Regions from separate parts of the Oceanobacillus longus genome, predicted to be linked through region 2. Evidence: riboswitches for the same ligand, from Rfam matches in the RefSeq annotation. Region 2 holds a riboswitch; each other region holds the start of a gene.
What was found. A riboswitch is a leader RNA that binds a small molecule or an ion and turns the genes downstream of it on or off. The one in region 2 is predicted to bind S-adenosylmethionine.

Region 1: another riboswitch for S-adenosylmethionine. It lies ahead of ACFOUV_RS00900 (MetQ/NlpA family ABC transporter substrate-binding protein); the one in region 2 lies ahead of ACFOUV_RS07250 (sodium:solute symporter family protein).
Region 3: another riboswitch for S-adenosylmethionine. It lies ahead of ACFOUV_RS13830 (methionine ABC transporter ATP-binding protein); the one in region 2 lies ahead of ACFOUV_RS07250 (sodium:solute symporter family protein).

Annotation. Positions count from the first base shown of each region.
Region 1 covers NZ_JBHSAO010000001.1:189,872-194,891, forward strand. Annotated here, with positions in the region: gene ACFOUV_RS00895 (gluconate:H+ symporter) at 70-1,422, shown strand; SAM riboswitch class I at 1,835-1,946, shown strand; gene ACFOUV_RS00900 (MetQ/NlpA family ABC transporter substrate-binding protein) at 2,033-2,851, shown strand; gene ACFOUV_RS00905 (enoyl-CoA hydratase/isomerase family protein) at 2,973-3,749, shown strand; gene ACFOUV_RS00910 (CaiB/BaiF CoA transferase family protein) at 3,856-5,020, shown strand, end outside.
Region 2 covers NZ_JBHSAO010000004.1:126,340-131,359, reverse strand. Annotated here, with positions in the region: gene ACFOUV_RS07255 (SDR family NAD(P)-dependent oxidoreductase) at 7-777, shown strand; SAM riboswitch class I at 1,139-1,243, shown strand; gene ACFOUV_RS07250 (sodium:solute symporter family protein) at 1,376-2,986, shown strand; gene ACFOUV_RS07245 (TRAP transporter substrate-binding protein) at 3,343-4,344, shown strand; gene ACFOUV_RS07240 (TRAP transporter small permease) at 4,378-4,890, shown strand; gene ACFOUV_RS07235 (TRAP transporter large permease) at 4,887-5,020, shown strand, end outside.
Region 3 covers NZ_JBHSAO010000010.1:106,327-111,346, forward strand. Annotated here, with positions in the region: gene brnQ (branched-chain amino acid transport system II carrier protein) at 1-960, opposite strand, end outside; gene ACFOUV_RS13825 (pyridoxal phosphate-dependent aminotransferase) at 1,232-2,401, shown strand; SAM riboswitch class I at 2,521-2,631, shown strand; gene ACFOUV_RS13830 (methionine ABC transporter ATP-binding protein) at 2,762-3,787, shown strand; gene ACFOUV_RS13835 (methionine ABC transporter permease) at 3,780-4,442, shown strand; gene ACFOUV_RS13840 (alpha-hydroxy acid oxidase) at 4,476-5,020, shown strand, end outside.

The DNA.
Region 1 (5,020 bases), on a different contig from region 2:
GTCTATTAGAATTACAAAAGTTTAGGAGAATACGAACGTTACATTTAAAGAGAAAAGGGAGAGAAAGTCATGCCATTACTTATTACTGCATTGGGTATTTTACTTCTATTAATTATGATAATGAAGTTTAAAATTAATACGTTTATTACATTGGTGGTTGTTTCATTCTTACTTGGCCTCGCACTTGGAATGCCAGTAAATGAGATTATGGGGTCCATTGAGGCTGGTCTTGGAAGCACATTGGCGAGCACAGGATTAATTTTTGGATTTGGTGCCATTCTTGGTAAATTAATCGCAGACGCAGGCGGGGCACAGCGGATTGCAATGACTTTAATTGCAAAATTTGGCGAGAAAAGAGTGCAATGGGCAGTTATTTTAACCGCATTTATTCTCGGTATAGCGCTGTTCTTTGAAGTAGGTCTAGTATTATTAATTCCTATCATTTACCAGATTGCTAAACAAACAAATATATCATTTCTATGGTTGGGTCTTCCAATGGCTACAGCATTGTCTGTAACCCATGCATTTCTACCGCCACATCCTGGTCCAACAGTTATTGCTGATCAATATGGAGCCAATATAGGAATGGTATTATTATACGGATTTATTATTGCGATTCCGACTATTCTTATTGCGGGTCCGTTATTTACGAAATATGCAAGAAAAATGGTCCCTGCAGCTTTTGAGAAAGCCGGTGAGGGAAGCATTGCGAAACTTGGTGATGCGAAACAATATAAATTGGAAGATACGCCGAGTTTTGCTATAAGTGCATTTACAGCATTATTCCCAGTTATTTTGATGGGTCTTTCAACGATCTTCACCCTTATAAAGGATACTGTCGGAATGGATGACAATTTATTCTTTGATATTATTGCGACTTTAGGAACTCCTTCCATGGTAATGCTGCTTTCTGTATTACTTTCTATTTATACGATGGGTATTGCCCGTAAGATTCCAATGACAGATCTTATGGAATCAGCGGAGAGCTCAGTAAAAGCTATTGGTATGCTATTACTAATTCTTGGTGTAAGTGGCTCACTGAAAGAAGTTTTGATGGATGGTGGAGTAGGCGATTATGTCGCTGAAGTTTTTGAAGGAAGTACCATTTCACCATTACTGCTTGCTTGGTTAATTGCAGCTATTATAAGACTAGCACAAGGATCAGCAACAGTATCAGCATTAACGACAGCAGGGTTGGTTCTACCAATGGTGGCTGATTCAGATGTTAACCTAGCATTAATGGTATTGGCTACAGGTGCTGGTAGTATTATAGCTTCTCATGTTAATGATACAGGTTTTTGGATTGTTAAAGAATCATTTGGTTTGTCGATGAAGGAAACATTTGCCACATGGACCGTCTTAGAAACGATTATCTCTGTTAGTGGTCTTGCATTTGTACTACTTTTAAGCTTGTTTGTATAGTAACTTTGTAACCGAACAGTGCCTGTCACTGCTCGGTTTTTTGATTGTTTAGGAAATTATAAAATTGTATGTTGTAGATAACGTAAATACACAGAAACAGCCACGTCCAGCTCCAGCGCCCAATGACTATTGGACTTCCCTCACCTCCGTAAGATAAGTCAACATCGGTTCGCATACGCTCACCGTGTTTCCCTCACCTCCGTAAGATAAGTCAACATCGGTTCGCATACGCTCACCGTGTTTCCCTTATCTCCTACGGCTCAGTCCAGTCCATACGTCGCTAACCGGGCGCTTACGCTTTTGTTCTTATGGAATCACAAAAGAAATGAAACAGAAAATAAAATAAGTATTGACGCAATTAGAATTATACGGTAATTTAAATAGATAGAATTGATAATCGAATAGTAAAAATCTCTTATCAAGAGTAGCTGAGGGACTGGCCCGTTGAAGCTCGGCAACCTTTATGCGTTACAGCATAGTAAGGTGCTAAATCCTGCAAAACGTAATGTTTTGAAAGATGAGAGAGGATCCCTGTAGAATTTTACAAGCCTCTCTTTCTTATAAGAGAGGCTTTTCTATTATCAGTGACTTACAACAAGGGGGAAATGCAATGAAGAAGTTAGGATTTATCTTATCGATTATTTTACTAGTTGGCGTACTTGCTGCTTGTGGAGATGATACATCTGACAGCTCTACAATAAGTGAAGATAAATTAGTTGTCGGCGTAACTGCTGGTCCACACGAGCAAATCGTAGAAGTCGCTGCTGAAGTTGCTGCTGAAAACGGACTGGATGTTGAAGTGAAGGTGTTTTCCGATTATGTGCTACCGAACTCCGCATTATCAGAAGGGGATTTGGATACGAATAGTTATCAACATGGACCTTTCTTAGATCAATTTAATGAAGATCATGAGACAGATTTAGTCCCTGTTGGTAAAACCATTCTAAATCCTATGGGTGTTTATTCGGAAACCTATGAAAGCATCGAGGATCTTCCGGATGGTGCAAAATTTGGATTACCAAATGACCCAACAAACGGTGGACGCGCACTATTTATATTAGAAGAAGCTGGGATAATTACATTAGAAGAAGGCAAAGAAGAAACAGCTTCGATTTATGATATTGTAGATAATCCGAAAAACCTGGAGTTTATCGAATTAGATGCTGCGCAAATTCCAAATCAACTAAGCGAGGTTGATGCAGCTGCAATTAATACAAATTTCGCTTTAGGGGCGGGAATAAATCCAAAAGAGAATTCTATTCTATTGGAATCAACCAACTCACCATATGTTAACTTTATTGTTGTACGTGCAGAAAATGAAAATGATCCAGTGATTGAAAAATTCGTAAATGCGTATCAATCCGATAAAGTGAAAGCATTTATCGAAGAAGAATTTCAAGGTTCAGTACTTGCAAGTTGGGATGAATAAGGATAAATAAGAAAAGAAGAATGTTGCGTATTTGGAGCAGCATTCTTTTTCGAAAGGGATTCAATCGCTCGAAAACCGACTTGCAGCACGATTGAAAAAGATTAAATTGGAGGGATTACGCATGTCACATGAACTTTATATTGAAAAGGATGGCGCGATTGCAACGATAATCATTAACCGTCCACAAAAAAAGAATTGCTTCAACCTTGCCATGTTTCAAAGGCTCGAAGAATTACTTGATGATCTGAAACAGGATGAGACAATCAAACTCTTAATTGTCCGTGGGGTGGATGAAACAGCCTTTTCCGCTGGCGCTGATATTAGTGAGTTTCTCGAAGTCCGCCTGCATGCGAAGAAAGCAAAAGCATATAATGATTTCGCACTTGGAGCCATTGAAAAACTATATCGGTTTCCGAGGCCGACGATTGCCCTTATCCAAACACTGGCAATCGGTGGTGGTCTGGAGCTTGCGAACGCATGTGATTTCCGGTTTGCAACGTCAGGCAGTAAGGTTGGCATAACCTCTGCGAACATCGGCATCGTATATAACTTAGCAAGTACAAAGCGTTTATACAATTTAATTGGCCCATCTAAAACAAAGGAATTGCTTTATACAGCAGAACTCCTCACAGCAGAAGAAGCGCAAGCCATTGGTTTAATCGACTACATATATTCTCAAGAGGAAATCGAAGGCAAAGTACTAGCATTTGCCAATCGGATTCTTAGCAAATCACCGGTTGCAAATTCTGGCATTAAGCAAGTAATCCAAGCAATTACCGATGGAGAAAACACAGAGTCCGACGCTATTTCAGATCTTATTCTTGAATCCTATAGCTCCGATGATTATACAGAAGGAATCCAAGCCTTCCTTGAAAAAAGAAAGCCAAATTTTCTATAAAGGTGATTCATGAGGACTCTTTTTTCCAAAATATCCTATCCTCCTCTTGATCACGCATTTATGAAAACTAGACAACAAGAAAATAATCATAAAGGAGTACATCAAAATGGAACAAGCATTAAAAGGCATGAAGGTAATTGATTTATCACAAGTTTTAGCAGGACCTTATTGTACGATGGTATTAGGTGATATGGGCGCAGATGTCATTAAAGTAGAGAAATATCCAAAAGGCGATGATACCCGGACAATGGGGCCCTATATTCATGAAGAAAGCTATATGTACATGATGGTCAATCGGAATAAAAGAGGAATGTGTTTAAACTTAAAAACAGAAGAAGGGCTAAATGTTTTCTATGAGCTTATCAAGGACGCTGATGTTATTGTTGAAAACTATCGACCCGGCGTAACGAAGAAGCTTGGCATTGATTATGACCATTTAAAAGTAATCAATCCAAACCTGATCTATTGCTCCATCTCTGGTTACGGGCAAACAGGACCTTATCGGAATAAAGGTGGATTTGATATTATGGCACAAGGCCTTTCCGGGTTAATTGATATGACTGGCGATAAAGAAGGAAAACCTGCTAAAGTTGGAATTGCGATTCACGATATTGCTGCAGCAGAGACTGCAATCCAGTCCATACTCACCGCTTACATTCATCGTTTAAAAGGCGGAAAAGGCCAATATATTGATATTTCTCTCGTTGACTCTGGACTCGCATGGACCGTTTGGGAGGCTGCCGCTTACTTTGGTAAAGGGGAAGTTGCACAGCGAAACGGAACGGCACACCGTGTTTCCGCTCCTTATCAAGGGTTTAAAACAAAAGACGGCTTTATCTTAATCGGTGCAGGAAATCAGAAGCTCTGGGAGAATTTATGCCGGCACGTGCTTCATAAACCGGAATGGACCCAAGAGCAGCGCTTTTTAACAAACAGTATCCGTGCGGAAAATGTAGTAGAGCTTGAGGCCGAAATTGAAAATGTACTTACAACAGAGTCAAGTGATTACTGGCTTGATTTACTAGATAAGCACGGCATTCCATCTGGACCGATCTTATCCTATGATCAAGCACTTCATAATGAACAAATCCAATCACGTGAAATGATTTTGGATTACGAGCATCCTGTTGGTGGTTCGATGAAAACACTCGGATTTCCCGCTAAGTTTTCTGCAACACCTGGGCAATTGGTAAAACCTGCCCCTCTTCTTGGACAACATAATAAAGAAATCTTAGCTGAACTCGGTTATTCAGATGAAACGGTTGAACAAT
Region 2 (5,020 bases):
ATTTAAATGGGTAGATTAGATAATAAAGTTGCAGTAATTACTGGCGGTGCTGGTGGTATAGGTAAGGTAACAGCAGAAAAGTTTTTGAAAGAAGGGGCTAAGGTCGTTTTAGTAGACTTATTCAAAGAGCCATTGGAGGAAGCGAAGAATGAACTTAAATCATTCGGTGAAGTATTAACGATTGAGGCAGATGTCTCCAAAGAAGATGATGTAAAGAAGTACGTTAAAGAGACGGTTGAGCAATTCGGAAAAGTCGACGTTTTCTTTAATAATGCAGGTATTGAAGGGAAAATTGCTCTATTAACTGATTTAGATGTGGAAGATTTTGATAAAGTAATCAATGTAAATGTCCGAGGAGTATTTTTAGGGTTGAAGCATGTATTGCCAGTCATGAGAGAGCAGGGACATGGTAGTGTAATTAACACTTCGTCTGGAGCCGGATTGATGGGTACTCCTAACCAAATTGCATACGGTGCTTCCAAGCACGCGGTGACGGGAATGACTAAAACTGCTGCATTGGAAATTGCAGATGCAAATGTTCGAGTAAATTCGATTCACCCATCACCAGTAAATACGAGAATGATGCGTTCCATTGAAGAAGGAACACTTCCTGGAAAGGGTGCAGAAGCAAAAGAAGCATTTACTCAAATCATCCCACTTGGACGCTACGGAGAGTCGGAAGATATGGCAAATCTGGTTCTGTTCCTTGCTTCAGATGAGAGTGCATTCATCACTGGTTCACAATATCGAATTGACGGTGGACTAGGTGCTAAATAGTTTGATAGATTATTATCTGTAGTATAGGAGTGGAGTATACTAAAGTAGTATATTTCCCTCCTGATTATGAAAGAAGGTTACCATTTCGTTCAATAAGTGGTAACCTTCTTTCTATTTAATTTACTCTTCTATTCTAAACTTCCCGACCTGTTCTCGCCCATAGCGTAATTTTCAACACCTGCTGAAGAAATAGCAAACGGAAATTTCTCCAATGGAAGCGTAGGGACGGTTCTCCTGCTTCCTTTTAGTTATATAGGAAGCAAAAGAACCGTCCTCGTGCTTCCCCGCTTCATATGCGACTAAATAATGATTGACTTTTTGAGCAGAACAGGGTAACTTATATAAAAATACATAAACGTACTTCTTATCAAGAGAGGTGGAGGGAAATGGCCCTTTGATACCTCGGCAGCGGGCTCGTAATGAGTACTGTGCCAATTCCGTCAGACAGTTGTCTGAAAGATAAGAAGAGGACATCGGATATTTCCACCCTCTTCTTATTATAGAAGGGGGTTTTTATTTTGGTTTAACAACCATAAATCTTTATATCTTAAAGTTGAGTATTACAATATGTTTAATAATAAAAAAAGGAGTTGTTAATATGACAGAATACGGTGTGTGGATTATTATTTTAGCAGTAGGATATACGTTTGCACTTATAGTAGCAGGGCAAATTGCAAAGCGGCGATTGACTAAAAAAGACAGTTATTTTGTAGGGAACCGAAATTTTAACAAATGGATTGTTGCATTTTGTATTACTGGATTATTTTCCGGTTCGACATTTATATCGATTCTGGAGCTATCTTACTTAAGTGGTATTTCCGCGATTTGGTATGGGATGGCAGAAATGGTTCAAATCTTTATTATCGCGTTACTGATCATCCGATCTTTCCGGAAAAAAATGCTTGTAACTGTTTCCGGCCTAATTGGTGATAAATTTGGGAGAACAGCAAAAGGGTTATCCGGTGCCATTACTGCATTTGCCTTTCCGATGTGGTCGGTTGCGACTGCGATTGCATTTGCTTCTGCTTTCCATGTATTCACTGGGATTTCCCTGAGTTTGTCTGTAGCCTTTACTGCCATCTTGCTTTTCATTTATTTGCAGGCTGGCGGTATGTGGTCCATTGCCTTTACACAGACAATGAATATGGTTTTGTTTGGCTTGATGATAGCGATCGGCATTATTGCCTTTTTCATTAATCCGGGAATTTCTGGTTTGGCAGCATTGAATTTGGAGCGTCCTGAAATGTTTGATTTTGGAAGCGTTGGTTTGCAAGTAATTGTCGTCTGGTTCGGTACTTTTCTCGTAAATGTCATTCTGGCACAGGCGGCTTTTCAGATGGCACTTTCATCCCGAACACCGGAAGAGGGACAGAAAGGCTTGATTATGGCTGGTTTTATGGCGATTCCTTTTATTGTTGGTGGTGTTCTATTCGGAATATCGGCAGCGGTAGTTGTGCCGAATGCATCGACAGGTCTCATTGCAATTCCGCTGTACCTGATGGAGGTCCTGCCTGCTCCACTCGTAGGTTTATTCTTTCTCGGAGTTTGGGGTTGTGCGCTCGGATGGGGTGGTCCATGCCAGTTCTCGGGTGCAACTAGTTTAGGGCGTGATGTTGGTAGTGCTATCAAGCCGACCGCATCCGGAGATCAACTTATCAAATATACAAAAATATCTTTATTGCTTTTAACCGGACTTATGATCCTATTTGGTTTATTGCGTACAGAGCAATCGGCATGGTGGAATGTGTTTGCCTGGACGATTAGAAACAGTGCAACGTTCGCACCGGTTGTAGCAGCCTTATTCTGGCCAGTCGTGACAAAACGTGCAGTTGTTGCATCCTTGTTTACAGGCTTTACAAGCGGTTTACTGTGGTATTACTTGGGCGGGTGGAATCCCCAAGAGTTTTATATGAATATACATCCCGTTTGGGTCGGAAGTTCCATTAACATCCTAACGATCACATTGGTGACACTTACCGATAACAAATCAGAATGGAATTTTAGAAAAACAGACAGATTTGGCTATTTAGCGTTGACTACAGGTCTCTTATTTACGATTATAAATGTCCTCTATTTTCAGACGTTCTATCAAAATGGATTATTCGGTTTATTTATGTTTGCGGCTATTTTGTGTTATTTTATTGCGGCGATAAGGTTTGTTCGCCCAGCTGAAGCGCGCGCTTTTCGGAGGGAGACTGCTGCGGTTTAATTTAACTGTTGTTGTTTTTTGTTGGTGAAAGGAAATTGATTTATAATAGATGGATTTTTATTGAAGATTTACAACCAAAAGAATAGCAGCTGAAAAATAATAATATAGAAAAAACTAAAGGCTCTCACGTTGTGTATCATGCACAATATGAGAGCCTCTTTTTTAATGCTAGGAAGCACGGGGACGGTTCTCCTGCTTCCTTTTTGTTATATAGGAAGCAAAAGAACCGTCCCCAAGCTTCCGAATTCTGATAGTTTGAAAAATTGTTGTTTACTAAATTGTTTTGCTATGGTATGATTTTTTTAATTTGCTGTTGTCGTTTTTCGACAATATTCGCGTAAAAAGGGGGGTCCATCATGAAGTATTATTTAATTTTTATGCTAACTATTATTGCTCTACTTATTTCAGGATGTGGAGATTCGGTAGCGAGTTCAAAAGAGGAAAAGTTATCACTTGTCTTCGCAACTACGATGGATGATTCAGGTATCGATAAAGATATCAAGGACTTTTTCGGTAATAAAATAACTGAATTGAGTGACGATTCTATGGAGATCGAATTTTTCATGGCTGGTCAATTAGGTGGAGAGCGTGAGGCTTTAGAACAAATGAACATGGGTGAAATTGATATCGGGTACAGCGTATTGCAAGCTGAATTGTATTATCCCGAATATAATGCGATTTCGATTCCCTTTTTATTCCAGGATCTTGATTCAATGAGAGAATTTATGGACGGGAAGGTTGGGGATGAAATCAAAGAAATTGCAAGAGAAGTAGGCGGGATTATTCCAATGGGTCTGCATGGTTATGGTGCGCGTTGGACGACCTCGAATATTCCTTTTTCAAACATTGAGGAATTACAAGGAATGAAAATAAGAATGCCGGAAATTGAGTGGTGGGTGAATGTATGGGCAGAACTGGGAGCACTCCCGACACCAATCGCTGCTACAGAAATTGTATCTGCATTACAGACCGGAACTGTGGATGCACAGGAAAATTTTCTTACTAATATCGCGGGACGTCAAATGTGGGATTATCAGGAATACTTGATGAAAACAGAACATATTCAACTGTTTCAACAATGGCTCGTCAGTGAGGATACATGGGAAAATAAGTTAACTACAGAGCAGCAAGAAATCGTCACGCAAGCAATTGATGAAACCCTCGCCTATGCGGATGAGATTGTTGCAGCTAGTAATGAAGCATTTCTTGAGGAAATCGAAGCAAATGGAATGGAGATTGTTTATCCGGATCAGGAAGAAATGAGAGAAAAAGCACAACCGGCGATTGAGGAAATTATTGAAAATGATCTAGCTCCCGGTGTGTATGAAGAAGTTCAAAAAATCATGAACAAGGAATAGTGTTGCATTCTTTTTATTAGAAGGAGGGAGAACATGCAAAATCTTTATAAGAAAATGATGGCAGGCGTTACATTTATAATTGAACATGTAGCAACAATTTTATTTATTTTATTTTTTATTGTGGTTATTCTGCAAGTGTTCTTCCGATTTGTATTGAATATGCCATTGACCTGGAGTGAAGAAGCCTCTAGATATTTGAATTTATGGTCTGTATTGCTTGGCGCGGCACTTGCAGTCAAATACAAAGATCATTTACGTGTCGATTTAATCGATAACTTGGTAAAAAAATGGCCATACAGGGCACAAGTAGGATTTTATATGTTTACGACGGTTATTTCTGCGCTTGTGGCATTGAGCTTTTTAACTGGGAGTATCAAAATGACGATTGATCGCTGGCACATCCCATTGACGATGGTTCCAATCTCTCAAGGGGTCTTATATTTAGCTTTATTTGTTAGTTCGTTGCTCATGCTTTGGTTCTTTGGGCATCAACTGGTTCGTTACATATTGGATTTCAGGAAAAATGAAGGCGGTGATGTGAAATGATTATGGTTATTATGCTACTTACTCTAGTCGTTGCGCTTATCATCGGTATTCCCGCCGTTTTCTCAATGGGAATCGCTTCACTTACATATTTTGTATTAGATCGCGGACTTTTTGAAATTCCTGATATCTT
Region 3 (5,020 bases), on a different contig from region 2:
CACTTTATAGCTTATTTTTGGAAGTAGTGTATGGAAATATTCAGCATTTGCTGTAATTAACCCGATTGCCGTTGTTAAACAGGCCAATGTTATGACAATAGCCATCATAATTGATCCAAACATTCCAAAGTAATGGGATGCCGCACCACTCAGTACCGGGCCACCTGTATCAAATAAACCTAGAACACTAGTACTTGTTGCTCCTAGGTAAGCAATACCAACATAAATAATTCCAAGAAGTGAAATTGCAATAACTCCTGACTTAGCTGTTGCCCTAAGAATTTCTCCTTTAGAAGTAATCCCTAGCGACCGTATGACATTTATAACGATAATACCAAATACAAGGGAAGCCAATGCATCCATCGTATTATATCCTTCTAGGAATCCGCCCATAAATGCTCCACTTTGATATGCTTCTTGTGGTGCCTGAATCGAACCCATTGGATTAAATAATGCAACCAGCAAGAGAACTACAAGCAATACGACAAGAAATGGTGCCAATAATTTACCTACGTTATCAACGATTTTCGCTGGAAATAAGGAGAATAAAAGAGCAATGGCAAAAAAGATAATGGTAAAAATAAGCAATACCGTTTGTTGTGACCCCTCACTCACAAATGGAGCGATCCCTACTTCGAACGCTACTGTTCCAGTCCTAGGAGCAGCGAAGAACGGTCCAATTGTCAGATAAAGCAATGCAGTGAAGAAGATACCATATATCGGATGCACCCTGCCGGCAAGTTCCTGCAAGTTTCGGCTGCCCGAGAAGCCCATTGCCAAAATCCCTAGTAATGGAAGTCCTACACCAGTAATTAAAAACCCAAATGCCGCTGGCCATAAATTGGTTCCTGCGTTTTGACCTAATTGAGCTGGGAAAATTAAATTGCCCGCTCCAAAGAATAATGCAAATAACATAAATCCGATTGCCATATAAGAAGAAAAAGGTAGCTTGTCCTTCATAAGTTGTTCCCCCTTGTTGTAAGCTCAAATACTTTATTAAATTTTCAAAATATTTAATGAGCTGTGTGTAATGTCTCAATGAAGATATCATACTACCTTCTTCAACAAAATGCAATATATCGCAGGAAATTTATGTGACAATTTTTGTAAATTAAACAAAGCATTCCTGTTGGATATTCATATAATAATATGTTCTACTATACACATATGTTATATAAGGATATAATATTTAGATAATTATTTGAACTAATTGTAAATGAGGTGTTTTATGATGGAAGTTTCTAATCGTTTAAATAAACTACCTTCCCAATTCTTTGCAACCTTGGTGAAAAAAGTTGCTGTAGCAGTTTCTGAAGGACGGGATGTGATTAATCTTGGCCAGGGGAATCCGGATCAACCAACCCCGAAGCATATTGTCCAGGCATTGCAAAAATCGGTTGAAAATCCAGATACACATAAATATTCACCATTTAGAGGCACCGATGAATTTAAGCAAGCAGCAGCTGATTTTTATAAAAGGGAATACAATGTAGATCTTGACCCCGACTTAGAGATTGCTGTTTTATTTGGTACAAAAATCGGTTTAGTTGAATTACCCTTGGCCTTAATGAATGAGGGTGACCTGCTTCTACTTCCCGATCCCGGTTATCCTGATTATTTGTCTGGTGTAGGTATAGCTAATGTCACCTATGATACGATGCCTTTACATAGTGAACAAGGATTTTTGCCTGACTATAAAAAACTAACCGATAAACAGAAAGAAAAGGCGAAACTACTTTACTTAAACTACCCGAACAACCCAACCGGAGCAACAGCATCTGTTGCATTTTTTGATGAAACTGTTGAATTGGCAAAATGTAATAACATAGGTATTGTTCATGATTTTGCCTATGGCGCTATTGGATTTGATGGTGATAAACCAGTCAGTTTCATGCAGGCAGAGGATGCAAAAGAAGTTGGAATTGAACTGTATACATTATCAAAAACCTATAATATGGCTGGATGGCGGGTAGGTTTTGCTGTAGGTAATGCAAAAATGATTGAAGCGATCAATCTTTTACAGGATCACTTATTTGTAAGTATCTTCCCAGCGCTTCAACATGCAGCAGCAACTGCTTTATCTAGTAGTCAGGAATGTGTCGATGATCTGGTTAACTTATATGAAGGTAGACGTAACACATTGATTACTGAATGTAATCGAATCGGGTGGAAAGTAAACGCACCAAAAGGGTCCTTCTTTGCCTGGCTCCCAGTACCGGAGGAATTTCAAAGCGAGGAATTTGCAGACTATCTGTTGGCAAAAGCAGATGTCGCAGTTGCAGCTGGAAATGGTTTTGGAACGTATGGAGAGGGATACGTACGAATTGGATTACTTGTCGATGAAGCGCGCATCATAGAAGCCATCTCCAGAATTGAGAAGCTAAATATATTTAATCCATAACCTTTTGATAATAAGGATGTTTTAATGGAATATCCTTTTTTCAAAATAAGTATTGACGAAATGATTGATATAATGTAACTTTATCTAATAACTCGAAACAAACAAATAAATAAATAAATCTCTTATCAAGAGTAGCTGAGGGACTGGCCCGTTGATGCTCGGCAACCTTTATGTGTTATACATAGAAAGGTGCTAAATCCAGCAAAACATTACGTTTTGGAAGATGAGAGAGGAACGTGAATTTATAATTTACTAGCCTCTCTTATAATGAGAGGCTTTTTTGAATTAAAGGGTAAGGAATACTAAAAATAGAGGTCTTCATCAGGATGCCAGCCTCTTTTGAAAGGAATGTTTACATATATGATTAAACTAAACAACATCACGAAAGTATTTCCTTCTAAAAATGGAGTTGTTAAAGCGCTAAATGACGTTAATCTTCACGTGAAGAAGGGCGAAATTCACGGTGTAATTGGTTATAGTGGAGCAGGTAAAAGTACCTTGATTCGTTGTGTTAATTTACTTGAGAAACCAACCAGTGGCACTGTTTCCATAAACGGAGTAGAAATGACCTCAATGTCCCAGGAAAAATTACGAAAAACGCGGCAAAAAATCGGTATGATTTTTCAACACTTTAATCTGCTGAAAACGGCCACGGTATATGATAATATCGCAATTCCACTTAAGCTTCTTGGCTATGACAAAAAAGAGGTTGAGACCCGTGTAGATAAATATTTGGGTATTGTTGACTTATTAGAAAAAAAACATACGTATCCTTCTCAATTATCAGGAGGACAAAAACAACGTGTTGCGATTGCAAGAGCATTATCACAGGAACCACAAATCCTACTCAGTGATGAAGCAACAAGTGCACTTGATCCAGAAACAACAAATTCCATTCTCGATTTACTTTTAAAAATTAACGAAGAGCTTGGAATAACGATACTACTCATCACTCACGAAATGAATGTCATTCAAAAAATCTGTGATTATGTATATGTGATAGAAAATGGGGATTTGATTGAACAAGGAACAGCAATTAATCTATTTACTAACCCGAAAGAAAAAACGACAAAGAAATTTTTAAATACAATCTCACAACGGAAGTTATCTGATAGCTTAATAGAGCAGCTTAAATTAAACGGTACGGTTACAAGATTGACATTTATCGGCGAAAATACCGGACAACCCTTGCTTGCTCAACTGAGCCATCGATTTAAAGTAGAACCAAATATATTAACAGCCAATATTATGGAACTGAAAAACGGAATTGTAGGAAACCTGGTCATACATCTAGTCGGAGAGTCTCAAGAAGTTGCAAATGCTTTGAAATTTTTAGACGATAACGGTGTATCCACAGAAGAATTGGAGGGGAAAACAAATGAATGAGTTTATCGAACAGTGGTTTCCCATTATATCTGAAGCAGTTGTAGAGACGTTTCAAATGGTACTTATTTCCCTCTTCTTTGCCATTCTGATTGGAGTACCTTTAGCTATATTATTAATTCTAACCAGACCTGGACAATCATTGGAGAATAGATGGATTTATCAAATACTGAATTTATTTATTAATGTTATTCGATCTGTTCCATTTATTATTTTGCTGTTTTTTATTCTGCCATTTACAAAACTGCTAGTCGGAACAACTATTGGAGTGAAGGGTGTTATCGTACCTTTGGTTATCAATGCCGCCCCATATATTGCGAGGTTAATTGAATCTGCATTACTTGATGTGGATAACGGTGTAATTGAAGCCTATAAAGCAATGGGTATCAAAACCAGACAAATTATCTGGAATGTTATGTTAAGAGAGGCAAGACCAGCTATTATTTTGGGGCTGACAATTGCCACGGTTAGCTTAATTGGAGCTACAGCAATGGCAGGCCTTGTTGGTGCTGGTGGTCTCGGTGACTTAGCTTATCGTTTTGGACATCTTCGCTATGAAGTGGATGTTATGTACGTGACTGTCTTTATTTTAATTATCATCGTACAAGGTATCCAATCCATTGGAAATAGACTAGCAGCAAGATTGAAAAAAGATTGATGCTCTTGATTATACTTTGATGAGGTGACTATTTTGACAATCAATAATATAGAAGATTCCTTTATACAACAGATTGTTTCATCCGAAGCCTTCCCACTTAATTTTTCTGATCTTGAATCAGCCGCAAGTAAGGTAATACCTAAAGCGGCATTTGGCTACATACGGTCAGGTGCAGGCGGAGAGGAAACATTAAGGATAAATACAACAGACTTTAATAAGTTGTCTATCGTGCCGAGGTATTTAAATGATGTTTCTGCAGCTGATACAAGTATTGAGTTATTCGGACGTACGTATCCACAGCCCTTTTTGCTCTCTCCGGTTGGAATGTTGAAGTTAGCACATGAAGATGCCGAATTAGCTGTTGTGAAAGCTGCTGCTTCACATCAGGTGCCATTTATTCAAAGCACTGTTTCCAGCTTTTCCATTGAAGAAGTAAGTAAAGCATCTCCCGGCAGTTCAAAATGGTTCCAGCTATATTGGTCTAATAACGAAAATATCTCCTATAGCATGGTAAACCGAGCCGAAGAGGCTGGTTACGAAGCCATTGTTTTAACCGTCGATACGATCATGCTGGGGTG